DNA from 3 places in the Agaribacterium sp. ZY112 genome. Region 3 is predicted to be linked to each of the others. Evidence: predicted binding sites of a transcription regulator. Region 3 holds the regulator's gene; each other region holds the start of a gene.
The links. Region 3 encodes FNR, which switches genes on or off when oxygen is low (the NO sensors DNR and NnrR bind a similar motif). Its sites were predicted from a motif close to TTGATNNNNATCAA; they were not measured.
Positions count from the first base shown of each region.

Region 1: fbp (class 1 fructose-bisphosphatase) is a predicted target of FNR. The motif match lies at 1,396-1,409, and genes of this name have one in related genera.
Region 2: AB1S55_RS01905 (periplasmic nitrate reductase, NapE protein) is a predicted target of FNR. The motif match lies at 3,239-3,252, and genes of this name have one in related genera.

Region 1 covers NZ_CP166840.1:1,315,226-1,321,745, forward strand. The annotation lists gene recQ (DNA helicase RecQ) at 1-1,259, shown strand, start outside; gene fbp (class 1 fructose-bisphosphatase) at 1,570-2,610, shown strand; gene AB1S55_RS05900 (alkaline phosphatase family protein) at 2,671-4,290, opposite strand; gene AB1S55_RS05905 (potassium channel family protein) at 4,287-4,655, opposite strand; gene AB1S55_RS05910 (S1C family serine protease) at 4,716-5,744, opposite strand; gene AB1S55_RS05915 (hypothetical protein) at 6,011-6,514, shown strand.
Region 2 covers NZ_CP166840.1:432,465-438,984, forward strand. The annotation lists gene AB1S55_RS01890 (AsmA family protein) at 1-1,747, shown strand, start outside; gene AB1S55_RS01895 (MarC family protein) at 1,845-2,471, shown strand; gene AB1S55_RS01900 (outer membrane beta-barrel protein) at 2,565-3,077, shown strand; gene AB1S55_RS01905 (periplasmic nitrate reductase, NapE protein) at 3,379-3,537, shown strand; gene AB1S55_RS01910 (chaperone NapD) at 3,540-3,809, shown strand; gene napA (nitrate reductase catalytic subunit NapA) at 3,806-6,301, shown strand; gene AB1S55_RS01920 (nitrate reductase cytochrome c-type subunit) at 6,312-6,520, shown strand, end outside.
Region 3 covers NZ_CP166840.1:2,492,075-2,498,594, forward strand. The annotation lists gene clpX (ATP-dependent Clp protease ATP-binding subunit ClpX) at 1-938, shown strand, start outside; gene AB1S55_RS10875 (flavodoxin) at 1,234-1,776, shown strand; gene rluF (23S rRNA pseudouridine(2604) synthase RluF) at 2,001-3,005, shown strand; gene AB1S55_RS10885 (hypothetical protein) at 3,209-3,745, opposite strand; gene AB1S55_RS10890 (SirB2 family protein) at 3,936-4,319, opposite strand; gene AB1S55_RS10895 (DUF4202 domain-containing protein) at 4,332-4,913, opposite strand; gene fnr (fumarate/nitrate reduction transcriptional regulator Fnr) at 4,919-5,683, opposite strand; gene AB1S55_RS10905 (hypothetical protein) at 5,744-6,520, opposite strand, start outside.

The DNA.
Region 1 (6,520 bases), 1.2 Mb from region 3:
ATCGTTTGCAGTTACACAATGGCAAACATTTTATCTGCGGTTTTGATCGACCTAATATTCAATATCGTATTCGTCAAAAAGCACAAGCTCGTAAGCAGCTATTAAATTTTTTGCAAACCGAGCAGCAGGGTAATAGCGGTGTTGTCTATTGCCTTTCTCGTAAAAAAGTTGAAGAAACAGCGAAGTGGTTAAGTGAGCAGGGTTTCCATGCTTTGCCTTTTCATGCTGGCCTTTCTAGTGACATAAAGCGTGAAAATCAAAATACATTTTTACGAGAGGATCAGGTCATTATTGTGGCGACGGTGGCTTTTGGTATGGGCATAGATAAACCCGATGTGCGTTTTGTGGTGCATATGGATATGCCCAAAAGCATTGAGGCTTATTACCAAGAGACAGGCCGCGCTGGCCGAGATGGTGATGAGGCTGTTGCACTTATGTTTTACGGTATTGAAGATGTCGTAAAGCTTAAGCAAATGGCATCGACATCAGAGGCCGATGAGGCCTTTAAGCGGCTTGAGCAGCAGCGTTTAAACGCCCTACTTGCTTTGTGTGAGTTGCACACCTGCCGCAGGCAGCTTTTATTACGTTATTTCTCTGATGAGCTAGAAAACCCCTGTGGTAATTGTGACAACTGCATAGAGCCCCCTCGAAGTTGGGATGCAACTGAAGCCGCGCAAAAAGCTTTAAGTTGTGTTTATAGAACAGGGCAGCGTTTTGGTGTTAATCATATTATTGATGTGCTGCGCGGAGCGAATAATGAGCGTGTTTTTAAATTCTCTCACCAAAACTTAAGCACTTGGGGCATAGGTAAGGAATACAGTGCCGATGAGTGGCGGCTCATTTTTCGCCAGCTTATTGCGCGAGAGTTATTGGCTATCGACGGTGAGGGTTGGGGTGTTTTACATTTGACTGAGCTGGCAAGGCCAGTGCTACGCGGTGACGAGGTCTTGGAATTACGCGCTGACGTACAAGCTAAGGCTGAGTCTAGGCGCAAAGTGCATAAGCGTATTGTCGACGATATTGAAGAAGCGGATATGCCTTTGTGGCAGGCTCTTCGAGCTTGCCGCAAGCGTTTGGCTCAAGAGCACGGCGTGCCGCCCTACATTATCTTTAATGACGCCACTTTAAGAGACATGTTGGTGCACAGGCCTGAAGACGAGCATGCTTTAAGGCAGGTCAATGGTGTGGGTGATAAAAAGCTGCAGAGCTTTGGGCAGGCGTTTTTGGACGTGATTATTGAAGATAACTTTAATATGTAGCTGTTTGTCTTATTGGTTTTTAGTGTTAGTTTGATGACTCTTTTGAATCGTATTGTTCCTTTTTGTCTTTGTAAATGTTAGATATTTGCTCTTTCTTGTTTGTTTTTACTCCTGTTGTTGTTAGCCTTTTTAGGGTTTGATTTAGGTCAAATCCGTATTTTTTTTCGCTTTTATGTTTGCTCAATATGAGGGCATTAGGCTGCTCTCTTGTGGTCGGTTGACTCAACATGGAACGTAATATGCAGCTAAGCCTGAGCACCCAGTTGTATCGAGGCTGCTTTAGGCTATTTACTTTAATAGAGAGATGGGCATGAAAGAACTTATTACACTTGGCGAGTTTGTTATCCAGCAACAGCACAAGCACGCGGCGGCGACGGGCGATTTAAGTCAGATTTTTGGGGCTATTCGCTTGGCATCGAAACTGGTACATCGTGAGATTAATAAAGCGGGTATTGCGGATATAACTGGGGCTGCGGGTCTTGAAAATATTCAGGGTGAACAGCAGCAAAAACTCGATGTGTACGCCAACGAGAAATTTAAAGCCGCTTTGGCTGCACGAGGCTTGGTTTGTGGTATTGCCTCAGAAGAGGAAGAGCACTTTGTTGAGTTCGATCATGAGCTCAATAAGGGCAGTAAGTATGTTGTGTTAATTGATCCTGTTGATGGTTCTTCTAATATTGATGTTAATGTTGCAGTAGGAACCATTTTTTCTATTTATAAGCGTAAGTCTGCTGCAGATGGCCCAGTTGAATTGGATGACTTTTTACAGCCAGGCACTGAGCAGGTCGCTGCGGGATATGTGATTTTTGGCACCAGTACCATGCTGGTTTATACCACCGGTGATGGTGTGAATGGATTTACCTTTGACCCAAGCATCGGTGTCTTTTATTTAAGCCACCCCGATATGCAGGCGCCTGAAAGCGGCAATATATATTCTGTTAATGAAGGTAATTATATTCACTTTCACGATGGGGTTAAGCGCTATATTAAGTACTGCCAAGAATATGATCCTGCAACTAATAGGCCTTATACATCCCGTTATATTGGCTCCTTAGTGGCTGATTTTCATCGTAATCTCTTAAAAGGCGGCATCTATTTTTATCCGAGTTATGCAAATAATCCGAATGGGAAATTGCGCCTTTTATATGAATGCAATCCGATAGCTTGGTTGGCAGAGCAAGCAGGTGGGCGAGCTACTGATGGCAATGGCACTCGTATATTAGATATTAAACCAACAGAACTGCATCAGCGCACGCCATTTTTTGTTGGCTCTGTGTCGATGATGGATGATGTTGAACGCTTTATGGTTCAAGAGCGGGCGCGCTTGGAACGAATGGCTGAGCTTGCTTAAGCTCAAAGTAATGAGCTTTCCTTAGTGGCTGTTGACAATAAGCGTGTGCATCAATAAGGTTTAGTGGCTAAGTTCAAATAAAGCTTGGCCGCTGGCTTTGTTTAATTTTGGCAGTTTTAAAAGTTTTGCAAGAGTCGGTGCGACATCAATACTTTCCACCCGCGTTGTGTTTGTCTTGGGTTTTAAGAGCGGCGATACAAAGATGAGTGGTATGTGTGTATCGTAATCCCAAACAGAGCCATGGTTAGCTGAAACGACATACCCTGGGCTTTGATTGAAAGCGTGTTTTTCAAATACAAGGTGAATGTCACCTGATCTTCCGCTTGCGTCGTTAAGGCCAATGGCTCTTTCAATACCTGTCGCTTGTTTCATATTAATAGCTTTATAGCTGTAGGCGCTGTCAATGCCGTCTATTTCTGCAAGAGATAGAGCCAGCTCTTTTTCAAAGGCTAAGCGCTTATAAATATTACTCTGATATATATCAGGTCTTAAATAAACTTGGGATGAGTTGAATATCTTAATTAGTGGGCCTGATATCTTGTGCTGTTGTTTAATTGGGTTTAGGTGCGCCTCTAATGTTTTTTGGTCAATATTTAAAAAACGAGCTTGTTTTTTCTTGGCTTCAGGGTCATTAGGGTTGTCAGCAACACCATGGTCGGAGCTAAGTACAATAAGGGTGTTTTCTAAGCCAATGCTTTTGTCTATATGATTTAAGAGTTCTGCAAGTACGCGGTCTAGTCTTAATATGTTGTCTTCTGCTTCGAGGCTGTTTGGGCCAAATTGGTGGCCTATATAATCAGCTGATGAAAAGCTAATGGCTAAATAATCGGTTTGTTTTTGTTGGCCAAGTTGTTCATTGTCAATAAGGGCTTGGCTGAATTTGCTTGTGAGCTCGTCGCCTGCGGGGCTATAACTTAAGCGTGGATAAAAACCTAGGGCCGACTGTTTACCATAATAGTGCGGGAAGGTTCGCCCTAAAGCATAAGGGTTGTTTTCCCAGTGGCGGTCGTCATGCTTAGCATTTACATAACTTTTTTTATCGTTTAATAACTTCCAGTAGCGTTGATCATAAGCTTTAGTGGGGTTTGATTTATTCCAAGCCTTGACCCACTTTGGCGTATTTTGATAATAATAACTGCTGCTGATAAAGCGACCATTGCTTTTGGAGTACCACCAAGCTTTGCCTTTTTTTCCTGCCAAAGGAATAGCGCCTCTGTCTTTAACGGACACGGCAAAAGCGCGCGCCCCAGGAAGGGATTGAATTAGATGGTCGGAAAAGCTATCCACCCGGATATTGGCTGGGCTTTGTCCCTCTCCTGTAGCGCCGATAAGTTTTACTGTTGGATCTGAGCATGAGTAGACCATTTGCTCATTTTCTTGATCGTACCAGCGATTACTTATCATGCCGTGAATGCTAGGCGTGGCACCTGTTGCTAGGCTGGTATGGCCGACAATGGTTTCTGTTACGGCATGAGGGTGCTGGGCATTGCTAAACGATACACCGTTATTTAGTAAATAATTAAAACCATTGTCCACAAAGCGATCTTTATAGCGCTCAATTAAATCGGGCCTAAGCTGGTCGACCGTTAACTGTAGTACTAGCTTTGGCCTATCTATATCAGATGCAAAAATAGATAGGCTTAAAGGTAGACATATGAGCGCTATAAAGACAGTCTTCATTTAAGTGCTTTTTCGTTGATCTTGTCTTTGATTTGTTTAATCGTCTGTTCGCTCATATGCATATCCAAAGATTGAGTGGCGGCACTTACGGTTGCTGCCACTAGTACTCCTGTAAACATCAAACCAAGGATTGCAATTGCAATCGCAATCATGCGAGATAGCTTTTTTAACGGGCGCATATCACCATAACCTACGGTTGTTGCGGTAATGGCGGCCCAATAGATGGTGTTGAGAAAATTCCAGCCTTCTCTTCTTCCTGCTATAAACGCCAGAATAAGAATAAGCACCGAGAGAAAAATAAGGATGGGTGAAAGTAAGGATAAAAAGATGTAAAGCATCTTTAGGAAGCTAATTGTAAAGTCCATATTCTTATACCTGCTTTTTTATAGTTTCTTGTATTTTTACTTTGTTGTGTGTGCTTAAACTTAATCGATAAAGGTGTGTAGCTTTAGTAACTGGCCTTGGCGAATAACATTAAGTTCAATTTTATCGCCCGGTTTTAAACTGCGAAGATAGTTCCACATGTCTTTAATGCCATCGTCATCCAAATTCACATGGTTTTGGCTTATAGCAACAATCACATCACCACCTAGGGTGGTTTTAATGCCACCAATATTGGCTGGAATAGTTCCGCCTTGCACACCAAGCTTGTGGCCTAAGCTATGCTGGGCTACGTGCTCGACTAAAATTCCATATTTATAAGGCACATTGAGCGCATTCATCATTATTTCACTCAAAGGCAGCATGGTCATACCGGTCCACACGGGCGGATGGTCTAAAAATAAACCCTTAGCCATATTGATGCTAGCGGCAAAACCAAGGCCTTCATTGCCGCCACTTTGGCTTAAAATATGACTAACAATACCGATGACTTCGCCTTTTACGTTGAACAAAGGGCCGCCACTATTACCCTGATTAATCGGTGCATCGGTTTGTAGGAACTCAAGGTCAAAATCATCTACTGGACTTTGTTTATTGCGGCGGCCACTTAAGTGGCCAATGGTCAGTGTTTGGCTAACCCCATAAGGCGAACCAATGACAAAAACTTCTTCGCCAATATGGCTATTATCGGAGTTGCCAATTTTAGCTTGGGGAAGATCCTTGGGGGCGTCTTCAAGTTTAATAACGGCAAGATCAGCAAAAGAGACAGAGCTAACGGTGCGAGCTTTGAAGCGACGTTTGTCGGCCAACTGGACTTCAATCTCATCTTCGCTTTGCACTACGTGAGCGGCGGTGAGTATGTAACCATTACGCACCAATACTCCCGATCCCAAGCCTGAAGAGCTAGTATCAACCTTGCCTTTTACGCTTTGGCTTTGCCCTATGCGAGTGGTATGGATGGTGACTACGCTGTCTTTCACTTTGGCATAGACTTTACTGAAATCACGAGCATGGCTATTACTGGCAATAAATAAGAGCAGGCTAAGTAATACTAGGGTGAGGCGTTGGTACATGAATTGTCCTTTTCTGGGCATGCTGGACTGCCTTTAGCGGTATTTAGGCTTAGCATCAGCAAGGGATTTGTTATGATTCTGGCGATTATAAAGCAAGTCAGAGGCTTGTGGTGTTTGTAACTGCTACAGGAGCTATTATGGATAAGTAGGACCTTGTCATTTCCTATCTTAATTTACGTCGTTTAATTGGTGTTATTGCCTTGCTGCACCCTGTGGTTTTGTACGTTGGCGGGCTAGTGCTCTTCTCATTGCCTCTACAAGAATCTATGAGTCATTATTACCATACGGGTATGAGAAATGTGTTTGTTGGGGCTGATGTCGCGACGGGTGTGTTTTTACTTTGTTATCGTGGCTATGGATTACAGGATAGGATTGTCGCCTCCCTAGCCGGTTTATCGGCCATATTGGTGGCGTTTTTTCCTATCGCTTTAGAGGGTGAGTTTAGTGAGGCCATGCTTTTAGCTTCGAAAATTCATGTTGCCGCCGCCTTGCTCTTTTTACTTTGTCTGGCTTATTTCTGCTTGGTGCTCTTTGTTCGTTCGGGAGAAGGGCTTGAATTAAGCCAGAAGAAAAAGCGCCATAATTTAATATATCGTATTTGTGGCATTAATATTGTGATGGTTATTATTGCGGTTATTACTTATGGCGAGATTAGTGCTGTACATGAGTATTTTGCCGCAACACCTTTTATCTTCTTTTTAGAACTCATTGCTTTTTGGAGCTTCGGCTTAGCTTGGTTAGTTAAAGGAAGGGCTTTGGGGGCAGCTTAGGTTTAA
Region 2 (6,520 bases), 2.1 Mb from region 3:
AAAACTTATGCTTAGTGATATACACGCATTTAGCTATGGCAAAACCAGTGATTACCAACTTGAGCTAAAGCTCAATGAGCATCAGCTAAACTCCAAGGGCGAAATATCAAACATTTTTGACGAAATTAGCAGTACAGGGCACAGCAAAGCCCAAATAGCCAGCAAGATTTTATTAGATGACTTAGGTATTGATGTGCTCAAGAATGAGCAATATATGCAATTGCGCCTTGAACATCATTACCAAAATAAGCAACTAAAACTGCAGAGCCAAGTCGAACAAGCTAAAGCAAAATTAAATATCGAAACACAGCTATCTACATCAACGATAACTAACACTATCGATCTTAACGACCTTGATGCACTAGGCCAGCTCTTTGCTTTAGAGGGTCTACCCAAACAAGCTCTAAACTTAGACAGCCAAGTAAACTTAGGCAAAGAGCACATAGATATTCAAAAACTAAACATCAAAACAAAGGATCTTAGTGCTGAGATTCAAGCAAGTATTGGTGACACAAGCAACGCCGATATAAAACTAAACAGTCCTTCTTTAGAAGGCTTATTAGAAGGTTTTGTTGCAGCCGAGTCGATACCTAAACTACCACTTAGTTTAAACGCCAAACTGAGCCAAGATGGGCAGACCAGCAGCGCCGATATTCAAAACTTGAGTTTTGGAGACACAACACTTAAAGGACTGATCAAGTTTGTTAACGCTGATACAGCAAGCATTCACGCAGATATTCACGCAGCTCTTGTAGATGCTCGACCATGGTTAAAAACAGAAGACACTGAAACCGACAATAAAGAGCAGGACAACAAAAACAGCAAAGATAAAAACCAATCACGCTACGTATTTACTGAAGACAAGCTAGATCTAAGCCCACTAAAACAAATTAATGCGGATCTCAATATTGAGATTGAGCGCCTGCTACTAGAGCATAATGAACTCTCAGATATTCAACTCAATACCCAACTGTCAGATGGTGACCTAAGTAATAAATTGAAGTTGACTGGTCCCAAAAGCAGCAGCATAAATTCAGAGATCAATTTATTACAACGCGATAAAGCCGAACTTTCACTGATCTTAGATCTCGACAACATCAGCTACGAGCTCAAAGATAAAAACGGCAAAGAACTACAAAGCCCTTTAACCAATGTTGATATTGCCTTAAAAAGCCAAGGACTTAGCGCTAGAGAGCTCGCGGAAGAAAGTAACGGCAAGATCGTTATTACCCAAGGCAGCGGTAAAGTCGACAATAAACTAATGTCTCGTTTCTCTAGTGACATCATTGAGCAACTATTAAACGCACTCAACCCTTTTGCTAATAAAGAACCTTATACCAACTGGGAATGCACTGTATTTACCTTAGACATCACTCAAGGCGATGCCCAAATTGGAACGATGCTCGCACAGACAGACAAACTACTTGTTGTTGGAGGGGGAGATATCAACCTCAACAATGAAAAGCTCAACATCGAATTCAATACTAAACCTCGCAAAGGGGTCGGTGTTAGCGCTGACATGTTTGTCACGCCTTTTGTTCGGGTGGCTGGCACGTTAAAATCACCAGCTCTTGGCTTAAATAAATCTGGGGTATTACTAAGTGGTAGTGCCGCTGTCATGACCGGCGGTATGTCGTTACTAGCACAAAGCATGCTAGATAGAGCTACAGCTAACAGTGATCATTGTGCCGATGCTATGGCCACACTCAGCCTTGAAGAGCAGAAAAAAATGAACGTAAAAGAGTAAGCTGTTTCACAGCAGAACAAGCGGTATAAACATGGGTGCTTAATTTTCTTAAGGCTCCAGTGTTATAGTGCTCACACTCACTTAACCATGTCCCTCAATGCCAATGGATTTGCATTACCTGATCTCTGTCTTTTTTGGTTTTTTTGCCATTATGAATCCGATAGCCAACACTGCGGTGTTTATCGGTTTAGTCGGTGCTATGCCCGCAAAAAAGCAAAAGCAAACGGCACTCAAAGCCCTACTACTCACCTTTGGTATCATTCTCTGCTTTTCTTTATTGGGAAAAGCCATTTTCCACCTATTTGGTATTAGCCTACTGGCTATGCGTCTGACAGGCGGCATTCTGATTTTTATTGTTGGCTATCAGATGCTGCACGGTGAAAGTTCCAAACTACACACACATAACAGTGGTGATGAAGAAGGTGACTTAAGCATTACCCCACTAGCGGTTCCGATCTTAGCGGGGCCAGGCACAATTGCGACGGCCATGAATTTTAGCGCCGACGGCGGCTGGACTAACATTCTGATCTGCATCGCAGGCTTTGCCCTACTCTGCCTAATTACCTATATCGCCTTTATTAATGGCCAGCGTATTATTCGCTTGCTAGGACAAAGTGGGCTAACCGTGGTCACTCGCTTGATGGGCCTAATACTTGCAGTTATTGGCATGCAAATGCTAATCGAGGCAAGCATCGAACTTTCTAAGCTTTGGTTACCAGCCTAAACCAAAGCAACATAGAAAAAGAACAATAATAAAAACGCAAAGCTAGGCACATTTACAACCTATTTATTAACAACCTAATTTTTGGGGTAGAACATGAAAAAGATAAGCTCAATTTTAGTCGCAAGCGGCTTAGCCCTTGCCGCAGCTAACGCCTCAGCAGGCAAAGATACCGGCCTTTACGCAGGTGCATCACTTGCATCTTCTTCTTATGAAGTTGCCAAAGAAGGCGGCGATATCAAAGACAGTGATACAAGCTACAAACTCTTTGGTGGCTATAACTTTGGCATCATCCCTTTAATTGATGTCGCAGCTGAAGTCAGTTACATCGATTTTGGTAGCGTCAAAGTTGTCAACGACGACTTAAACTCTACAGGACTTGTTGCCTCAGGCTTAGCTGCTTTTAACATGGGTCCATTGGGTATCTTTGGTAAATATGGTGTGGCTAAATTTGATGGTGATGTCAGTGATGAAACCAACGGCGCTTACGGTATAGGTGCTCGTATTCAGCTTGGCTCTCTTGCTGTTCGTGCTGAGTATGAAGTCTTTGATATGAACGACGCTGTTGATGTCGACTACGCCTCTATTGGCGCATCTTGGACGTTCTAAATAAGAATATCTAAACCCGCTACTCAGCGGGTTTTTTTAAAACAATGGAAATAACCACAATAAAAAAAGGGTTAAATATGAGTCTAATGTACACACTAAAGAGCACTTAATACACAGATCTCACTGCATTGAACTAGGCTTAATAGCAGCTACAAATTCTTTTGACTCAAATCAAAAACACTATGCAGAGCTACACGTCTAATGTGCGCTAACACAGTCTCTTAACAGGAAGTTACTAGACTGAATGCCAAGCAGCCTCTCCGGCGCAATAAAAAATACTTCTAATAAGAGCAGGGCTCCTATGGAAAACGAAACAAACGAAGAAACTCGTGGGCAGGAACTGCGTTCCTTTCTATTAATTACTGTTGTCTTATTCCCAGCACTAAGCGTGGCCTTAGTAGGCGCCTTAGGTTTTGGCCTGTGGATGAGCCAAATCATTTTTGGCCCACCGGGAGTGTAAACATGGGGGAGACTCATATCAGCAGTGTCATTGTCTACTTTCAGCCTGAATCAGCGGCAGCAGTACAACAATACATTGAGAGCTTCGACAATGCGGAATTTCACCGCGATGACAGTCACGAAGGTAAGGCCATAGCCGTGTTTGAATGCCCAAGCCTTCACCACACCAAAGTAGTAATAGAAGAGCTTCAACAGCAGCAAGGCGTAGTTAACGTTTCGATGATCTATCACCACGCCGAAGATAACGACGCCCTTGAGGAGAAAATTGCGTGAAAATAAGCAGACGTACTCTAATTAAAAATCAGGCTTTAGCCACGGCTGCTGCAACAGCCGGCATGGCCGTGCCAACTACGGCAGCCAACCTAATCGCAACCTCAGCTGATAGCCAGCTAACGTGGTCAAAAGCGCCTTGTCGTTTTTGTGGCACAGGCTGTAGCGTTAATGTAGCCACCAAAGAAGGCCAAGTGGTCGCTACTCACGGTGATATTAAATCACCTGTTAATCGCGGTTTAAACTGCGTTAAAGGCTACTTCCTCTCTAAGATCATGTACGGGGAAGATCGCCTTACCTCACCTCTTTTACGTATGAAAGACGGAAAATACGATAAAAACGGTGATTTTACCCCGGTAAGCTGGGATCAAGCTTTTGATGTTATGGCTGACAAATACAAAGCCACACTAAAAGCTAAAGGCCCAGAAGGCTTAGGTATGTTTGGCTCGGGTCAGTGGACCGTATGGGAAGGTTACGCTGCCGTTAAATTGATGAAAGCCGGTTTCCTTAGTAATAACATCGACCCCAACGCTCGCCACTGTATGGCTTCTGCGGTGGGCGGTTTTATGCGCACCTTTGGTATCGATGAGCCTATGGGCTGCTATGACGATTTCGAACACGCCGACGCCTTTGTGCTCTGGGGTTCGAACATGGCTGAGATGCACCCTATTCTGTGGACTCGCATTACCGATCGCCGCTTAAGTGCTCCTCACGTTAAAGTCAACGTGCTATCAACTTATCATCACAGAAGTTGCGACCTAGCTGATGATACCCTGATCTTTGAGCCTCAGTCCGACTTGGCCATTGCCAACTACATTGCCAACTACATTATTCAGAACGACGCCGTAAACTGGGACTTTGTTAAGAAACACACCAAGTTTGTTAAAGGTAATGACGATATCGGTTACGGCTTGCGCCCAGAAGACCCTCGCCAAAAATCAGCTAAAAACGCCAGTAAAGCTGGTGGCGGCAAACCCATTGATTTTGATGAATTCGCTAAATTTGTTGCTGAATACGATGTTAAAAAAGCCAGCGAGATTTCTGGTGTTAGCGAAGACACACTGATTAAACTTGCAAAGCAATACGCCGATCCTAAGATCAAGGTGATGAGCTTGTGGACCATGGGTGTGAACCAACACACTCGTGGCGTATGGATGAATAACCTTCTGTACAACATCCACTTATTGACCGGAAAAATTTCTCAGCCAGGTAATAGCCCATTCAGCTTAACTGGCCAGCCTTCAGCTTGTGGTACAGCACGTGAGGTAGGTACCTTTGCTCACCGCCTACCTGCGGACATGGTTGTTAAGAACCCTAAGCACCGCGCTTATTCAGAAAAAATTTGGAAACTACCTAAAAATTCACTCAATGGCAAAGTCGGAGCTCACGCCGTTAAGCAGAATCGAGATTTAAAAGACGGCAAAATTAACGCTTATTGGGTGCAATGTAATAACAACATGCAAGCCGGCCCCAATATGAATGTTGAAGCCCTACCGGGCTACCGCAATCCTGAAAACTTTATCGTGGTATCGGACGCCTACCCAACGGTCACTGCTCAAGCTGCTGACCTTATTTTACCAACAGCTATGTGGGTAGAAAAAGAAGGGGCTTACGGCAACGCCGAGCGCCGCACTCAGTTCTGGAAACAACTTGTTACAGCCCCAGGTGAAGCCAAATCTGACCTATGGCAAGTGATGGAGTTTTCTAAGCGCTTCACCACCGATGAAGTATGGCCTGCTGAATTACTCAATAAGAATCCTGAGTTCAAAGGTAAAACCTTATTTGAACTGCTATTTGCTAACGGCCAAGTTAACCGCTACAGCAACAACGAGCTCGATCCGAACTACGACAACGTTGAATCCAAGCACTTTGGTTTCTATGTGCAAAAAGGTCTATTCGAAGAGTACGCCACCTTCGGCCGTGGCAAAGCGCACGACCTTGCACCGTTCGAGACCTACCACAAAACACGTGGTTTGCGCTGGCCAGTTGTTAACGGCCAAGAAACTAAGTGGCGCTTCCGTGAAGGCAGTGACCCTTATGTCGAAAAAGGCACAGGCTTCCAGTTCTACGGCAAACCAGACGGCAAAGCCGTTATTTTTGCCCTTCCTTATGAACCACCTGCAGAAAGCCCTGATGCGGACTACCCATTCTGGCTAAGCACCGGCCGTGTTCTTGAGCATTGGCACAGCGGCTCTATGACCCAGCGTGTACCTGAGCTCTACAAAGCCTTCCCAGATGCCGTATGTTTTATGCATCCAGAAGACGCCAAGAAAAAAGGTCTGCGCCGTGGCGATAAAGTTAAGATTGAATCTCGCCGAGGCCATATTGTTAGCCGCGTAGAAACCAAAGGCCGCAACCGACCTCCTGTAGGGCTTGTGTTTGTACCTTGGTTTGATTCTCGCCAGCTCATTAACAAGCTGATTCTTGATGCGACCGATCCGCTTTCTAAGCAGACCGACTTCAAGAAAACCGCTGTGAAAATCACCAAGGTTTAAGGAGAGAACAATGAAAAAACTAAGCTTCCTGGTCGCCTTGGCTACTGTGCTTTTTGCTAGCAGCCTTATGGCCAACGAAATCGCCACTTTGCGTCAGGGTGTGCCGCTGGATGTTGTTAACGACAACCCTGCACCACTCACTAATGATGCAAACACCGATAAAAAAGAAGTGCGCGCCTACCCTATGCAGCCGCCTTTGATTCCTCACAAGATCACCAA
Region 3 (6,520 bases):
TAGTGCGTAGTTTGGCAAAGGTTTTGTCTGTACCCTTGGTGATTGTGGATGCAACCTCTTTAACACAGGCCGGCTATGTTGGTGATGATGTTGATAGTATTATGCAGCGTTTGTTAGAAGTGTCAGAAGGAGACGTGCAAAAAGCTCAGTGGGGCATCGTCTATATTGACGAGATTGATAAAATCGCCAAACGAGGCAGTGGTGAAGCAACTAACCGTGATGTTTCTGGTGAGGGGGTTCAGCAAGCCTTATTAAAGTTGCTTGAGGGATGTGAAAAAAAATTAAGTAGTGATCAACAACGAAAAAACAAACATGACGATATTGTAATCAATAGTAAAAATGTTTTGTTTATTGCAGGTGGCGCTTTTCCAGGCCTAGAGTCAATGATCTTAGATCGTATTAAGCCGAAACAAAACCGTATTGGTTTTCTCTCTAGGCCCTATGAAGAGCATCGAAATGAGCTTTGTGGTTCGCCTGAATTGTTGAGCGATGTATTGCCTGACGATTTACAACAATTTGGTTTGATTCCAGAGTTTATTGGTCGTTTTCCTGTATTAAGCTTTTTACAAGAACTTGACGAAAACGCGTTGCTGTCGATTTTAACTGAACCTAAGGATGCTTTACTTAAGCAGTATAAATCTTTGTTTTTTTATCAAAATATCGATTTTGATATTAGTAATGAAGCGCTGGTGTTTATTGCCCAAAAAGCTTTGGAGCGAAATACCGGAGCGCGTGGATTGAGGTCGATATTAGAATCTGCCTTACACTCGTTGATGTTTGAAGCTCCTTCTAATCAGGATTTAAACGCTTGTAAATTATGCTTGAATACCAATGCTGAGGTTCCGTATTTAGAGCTTGATCTGTTTGAGACAGGCTTAGATAAAAAAGAGGGGCTAGATTTGAATAGTAAAAAAAAGAGATCTTTTTTTAATCACTAGAGGGAAGTTTTCCACTATTCTTGAGAATAGCTTGGGTTCTAGTCTGTTTATGTCGTCTTAAATTTCATTAACTACTTCACATCACCGGTTGGTTTGTTGCAAAACCAACACTCGTGGCATTGCTTGCTTCTTATTCGTCGTAAAGTCTACGGTTCTTATGATTTGCTTTTTTCAAGGTCTTGAATTTAATGACTTTTTTATAAATTTTGAATGGTCTGCTTTATGCAGTAGTCATAGTGAATTAGATGATTTATCTACGTTTGTTTGTTGTGAATGCCCACTGTAGGAGAAGCTTATGGCAAAGATAGGTGTTTTTTTTGGTTCGAGTACAGGTAATACTCGCAAGATTGCAAAATTTATTAAGCGTGCCTTTGATGATGAGTTAATGGCTAAACCGCTTAATGTAAATAGGGTGAGTGTTGAAGAGTTTGCCAGTTATCAGTACTTGATCTTGGGTACGCCGACCTTAGGTAGCGGTGAATTACCTGGTTTGAGCTCTGATTGTGAAACAGAAAGCTGGGAGGAGTTCTTAGGGAAAATTGAAGATCTTGATTTTACTGGAAAAACAGTAGCACTTTTTGGTCTGGGGGACCAGGTTGGTTATCCCGATGAATTTGTCGATGCGATGATGGAAATTTATGACTTCGTTGAAGAGCGTGGCGCGAATATAGTTGGTGCTTGGCCTACGGATGGTTATGAGTTTGAACACTCTGAAAGTGTGCTAGATGACAAGTTTGTAGGGCTCGCTTTGGATCAAGATAATCAAAGTGCGTTAACAGAAGAGCGCCTTGCAGCTTGGTTAAAACTGATTTCTAGCGACTTTTCTTTACCTCTTTAGTTTCTGCCCATACATAGTCTCGATAGCTAAGCCAGTACAAAAGTCTGCTCTATAGTTCTTATAAAGCATATAGGTGGGCTTTTGTGTTAATTAGCACATTCTATTGTTAGCTTGATGCGCTATATCTTTGATGTTGTTTCTTGCAATAAAATCTGAGTAGGGGCAGTATCGCCCCTCGCCAGCATCTAGCTGCCTGTTTTTAGCAACCTGAACTATTTGGAACTATGTCTAGCATTCGTTTAAACAAATACATTAGTGAGAGTGGTATTTGCTCACGTCGGGAGGCCGACCGCTTTGTAGAGCAGGGTAATGTTTATATTAACGGGCGCCGTGCCACGATAGGTGATCGTGTAGAGTCGGGTGATAGAGTAAAGGTGAACGGGCAAGAGATTGAGCCGCGTCAAGCCGAAGATATGATCTTTATTGCCTTAAACAAGCCAGTGGGTATCGTTAGTACGACCGAAAGCAGTGAGCGAGATAATATTGTTGATTTTGTGCGCCACAGTACACGTATATTCCCGATTGGCCGTTTAGATAAAGATTCACAAGGGCTTATCTTTCTAACAAACAACGGTGACTTGGTTAATAAAATCTTGCGCGCTGGCAATCAGCATGAAAAAGAGTACCTAGTAACGGTTAATAAACCGCTTACTGAGAAGTTTATTCAAGGTATGGGCTCTGGTGTGCCCATACTCGGTACCCATACGAAAAAGTGCAAGATAAAGCGTGAATCGGATACGGTTTTTCGCATTACCTTAATAGAAGGTCTGAATAGACAGATTCGCCGTATGTGTGAGTACTTTGATTTTGAGGTACTGAAACTTGAGCGCGTTCGGATTATGAATGTCAGCCTCAAGGGCTTGGCTCTGGGAGAGTGGCGCGATTTAACTGAAAAGGAGCTCTCGGTTTTATTGGATATGGTCAAAGACTCAAGCGGCCAAGCTGAAGCATCAAAGAATAAAAAGAAAGCGAAAAAGCCGGCGACTGGCCGACCATGGTATGCCGAAAAACCTAAAGAGGCTGGCTCATCTCAAAAAGATAGTCGAGGTGGGCGAGGGCGCGGGAAAAGCGCCTCATCCAAAGCTGGTGCTAAGAGCAGTGGCGGCAAAGCCGGTGGGGGAGCTAATAAAGGTCGTGGTGCTAAAACGAGTAGTCCAGGAAAGAATAACTCTAGTAAAGGCCGGGGGCCATCTAAGCGTGCAGGAACGAGCCGCTCTCGCACTCGCTAATGGTCTGTGGTGACGAGGGCATTTTAATAAACTGTGCACTGTTTGGAGCTTCGGCTTAAGCCCTCATCATTTTCACAGGGCTGTTTATCAGCCGTATATCTAAAAGGCCATACTAGAGTTATTTGATTATTGCTGAGTTAATGCCTTTTACAGCCTTGTATAACAAGCGTTAATAAGCTCTATTTAACCCGTACTTTTGCGAACTATTGATAAACATAGCTACCGCGTAGGTGCATAAGATTGTTGTGGTTATCAACAAGCTGAAACAGTGCTTCAAACTTTTCACCCACTACGGCGACGGTCTCATCGCCATTCTCTGAGCTGTAGCGGGCACCGTTGATAACATCAACAAGCTCTTCTTTTACGTTGTCCATTTGCTTGAAGATGGCATCTGTTGTCTTTTTATCGTTAAAAATACGCTGATCTTTAGTGGCACTAAAGTAAGTGTCACATTCGCCAAGCCAGTCTTTTCGCTGGTCTATCAATTGCACGATGTTTTTTATTGGGCCTTTGTAGCGGGTGTTGAAGCGAGTGGTGCTATATGACTGTAAGTTTTGCATGTCCGTCGTTATAAAGTCATGGCGCAGGCCTTCACAGTATTCCCAAGTAAGATAGCTTGGGAATTCGATGTTTTTTTCGCTTTTGACTTGCTCACGCATACAACTTTCGTCACATGCATAGCTAGTGGCTGTAACGGTAGAGAATAGACCGAGGGCTAACAGCTTTGTCAGTTTCTTCATAGAACTAACCTGCCTTTATATGTGTTTTTATTAGAATTATTTAGTACTACTGTGACCCATTTAACGTTTGTGTTTGGTCTGTGTCAACACTTTTAGGTGTGAAAATAGTAAGAAGCTTCTTACAGGTGCCGCAGAGACGCCTGTAAGATCTAAAGAGTTTTAGTGGAGGGGAATTTAGCTCTGAAAGTTATTAAAACGTTAAAAAGCTGAGGGCGGGTTTGTTGATGGCAAGCCAAACAATGGTAAAGACACTCAGGAGGGCAAGGCTGCTTGTGATGAGTCTCGCTTGCTTCTTACGCATGGCAAGTAGGCCAAACATTATATAGCTACCTAAGAGCACGAGCTTTAGCGCTAACCAGTTAGGTAGGTATTGGTGGTAGTGTAAGATCAGCATCATTCCTATACCGCTGATCATCATCAGGTTATCAATCAGGTGTGGCAATATACGTACTATGCGCTTTTTCAACAGTTCGTTTTGTTTACGTAGCCAACTCAAGCGCACACAAAAAAGCATTACGCTCAGTACAACACACCAAACGTGCAGGTGCTTCAGTAAGATAAAGGTAAGAGTCATAGGGCTGAGGGCTTAACTTAACGCCTTTTGAATCAACTCAAGCATGGCTGCTTGGTAGTTAAGCTTGAGCGCTGCACTATGGCCTTGCTCGCTCATTTTCGCCCAAGTCTTTTGAATGATATCAATAAGCTTGGCTTCGTCGTGCTTGGTAGCAAAGTCATCCAGGTAATATTGTAGAAAAACTAAACAAATAACATCTTCAAGGCACTGACTTTCGGCGTCTCGTTTTATACCACGCTTTTGCACAAGATATTTAACGCGATCAATGCTGTCGGCATCGTAACCAGCTTCTTCCATTAGCTCTGCTGTACGTTGAGCGTGGAAGAGGCCTAGATTGGCACGCCACTTTTTATAGCCTGTACGACCTTCTGGGTAGTCACTGCGAGGAGAGCGCCAGCGCTCTATGTGCTGGGCGCGAGCTGCTATCTTTAAGGCTTCAGATGCCGAGGTATCAAAAGCCTCAAGCATAGACGTCATACGTTGGCTGTAGAGAAGCTCTTTTGAGATCTGTTGGCCGTTGTCTTCTTCTAAATTGGGGTCGAGAGCATTCGCCGCGTCTATAAGCGCGTTAACGCGTTCAAAATAGTTAGTCATTCGTATTAGTCTTTACAGCTGCTTAGTGAGCTTGAACGCAGGGCATCAATATCATTAATTTGGATGTGTTTCTTATCCAAAGTGATGATGCCGCTTTTATTTAAGCGAGTAAAAATACGACTTACAGTCTCGATGGTTAGACCAAGATAATTACCAATGTCCGAACGGCTCATCGGCAAGTGAAATTCTTTGGCTGATAAACCACGATATTGGTTGCGAGTGGCAATAGAAAGTAACAGGGCGGCAAGGCGCTCTTCTGCGCTGTTCTTGCTGAGCATGGTGATAAGTTGCTGTTCTTCAGCGATCTCCTTACTCATTAGCTGGAAGAAGCGACGTTGTAGTGTTGGGATTGCAACGCTGAGCTCTTCAAGGCGGCTAAAAGGAATTTCGCAAACAGCGGCGGTTTCTAAAGCGATGGCCGAGTTACTGTGTAGGTTAGTAGCAAGCCCATCAATGCCAATGATTTCACCAGGAAGGTGGAAGCCGGTAATTTGTTCTATCCCGTCCTCAGTGATCTTAACGGTCTTGACTGCACCTGAACGCACGGCGTAGACAGATTTAAAGGCCTCGCCCGCGTGATAGAGGTGGTCTTTTTTCTGTAAAGGACGGCCGCGTTGAATAATACTGTCGAGTTTATCGATATCTTCAATTTCAAGGCTAATGGGTAAGCAAATACCAGCTAAACGACAGTCTGCGCAGTTGGTTTGAGGAAGACCCGCACCAGCACCGGCGCCAGAACATGAAGAGGAAGAAGCAAGCTGTACAGTCATTTGTCTAAGACCCTAATACGTATGCAATTAATTGCTCTAATTTTAGCGCTTTATGCGCCACTAAGATAGGGGTCTTTGATGCAAAGGTAGTTGGCCTTTTTCGATTTCCTCTAAGTAGTGACCAATGTCGCTGAAGTTCGTCAAACGTAGAGAGCCAAATTTACTGCTAGCACCTGGACCAAGGTTTAAATGGTCGGTGCTCACTTCAATTAAATCCTCTTTAAACAAGGTGGTTTGTTGCTCGATGTCTTTTTCACCAAGTGGGTAGGTGGTCGAGCCAATATAAATATAATCTGGAGAGTAGCGATCACGCATAACACGTATGCTCTTACGCAGGTTTTCAACCCCTTCGCTGTGCTGTATTTGTACCCCAACACGTGCAAACTTGTAGGTTCGCGCTTCATCGATGGGCTCTTCAAGCATTTGTAGCTGGTCAGATTGGGCGTGTTCAATAGCTAATTGGCAGTGTTGAAAGCTTAAACCGCGAAGTAGGGCAAGTACTTCTGTTTGGGCATCATCGGGCGATAGTACCACTCGGTAAAGGGCGTCACTGATATCAAATTTACTTGCGATACCGTGAATAATACCGGTGATATCAAAAGGGTGTAGAAAGGCTCCGCTGTAATGCAGCTCTATACAGCTGATCTTTCGTCGGCCAAGGGCTTTATGCCAAAGCTTTAATTCTTTTTGTAGGCTGAGGCCTATTTCACTTTGTTCAGCGAGTAGCTCTAAACCTTGTTGGGCATCGATAATGATGGCCATAGGCTTATTGCGGCGCAGCTCAAAACGGTGGCGCAGACTGGCGTCACACAAGCTTATTTCTTCTCGTGATTGCAA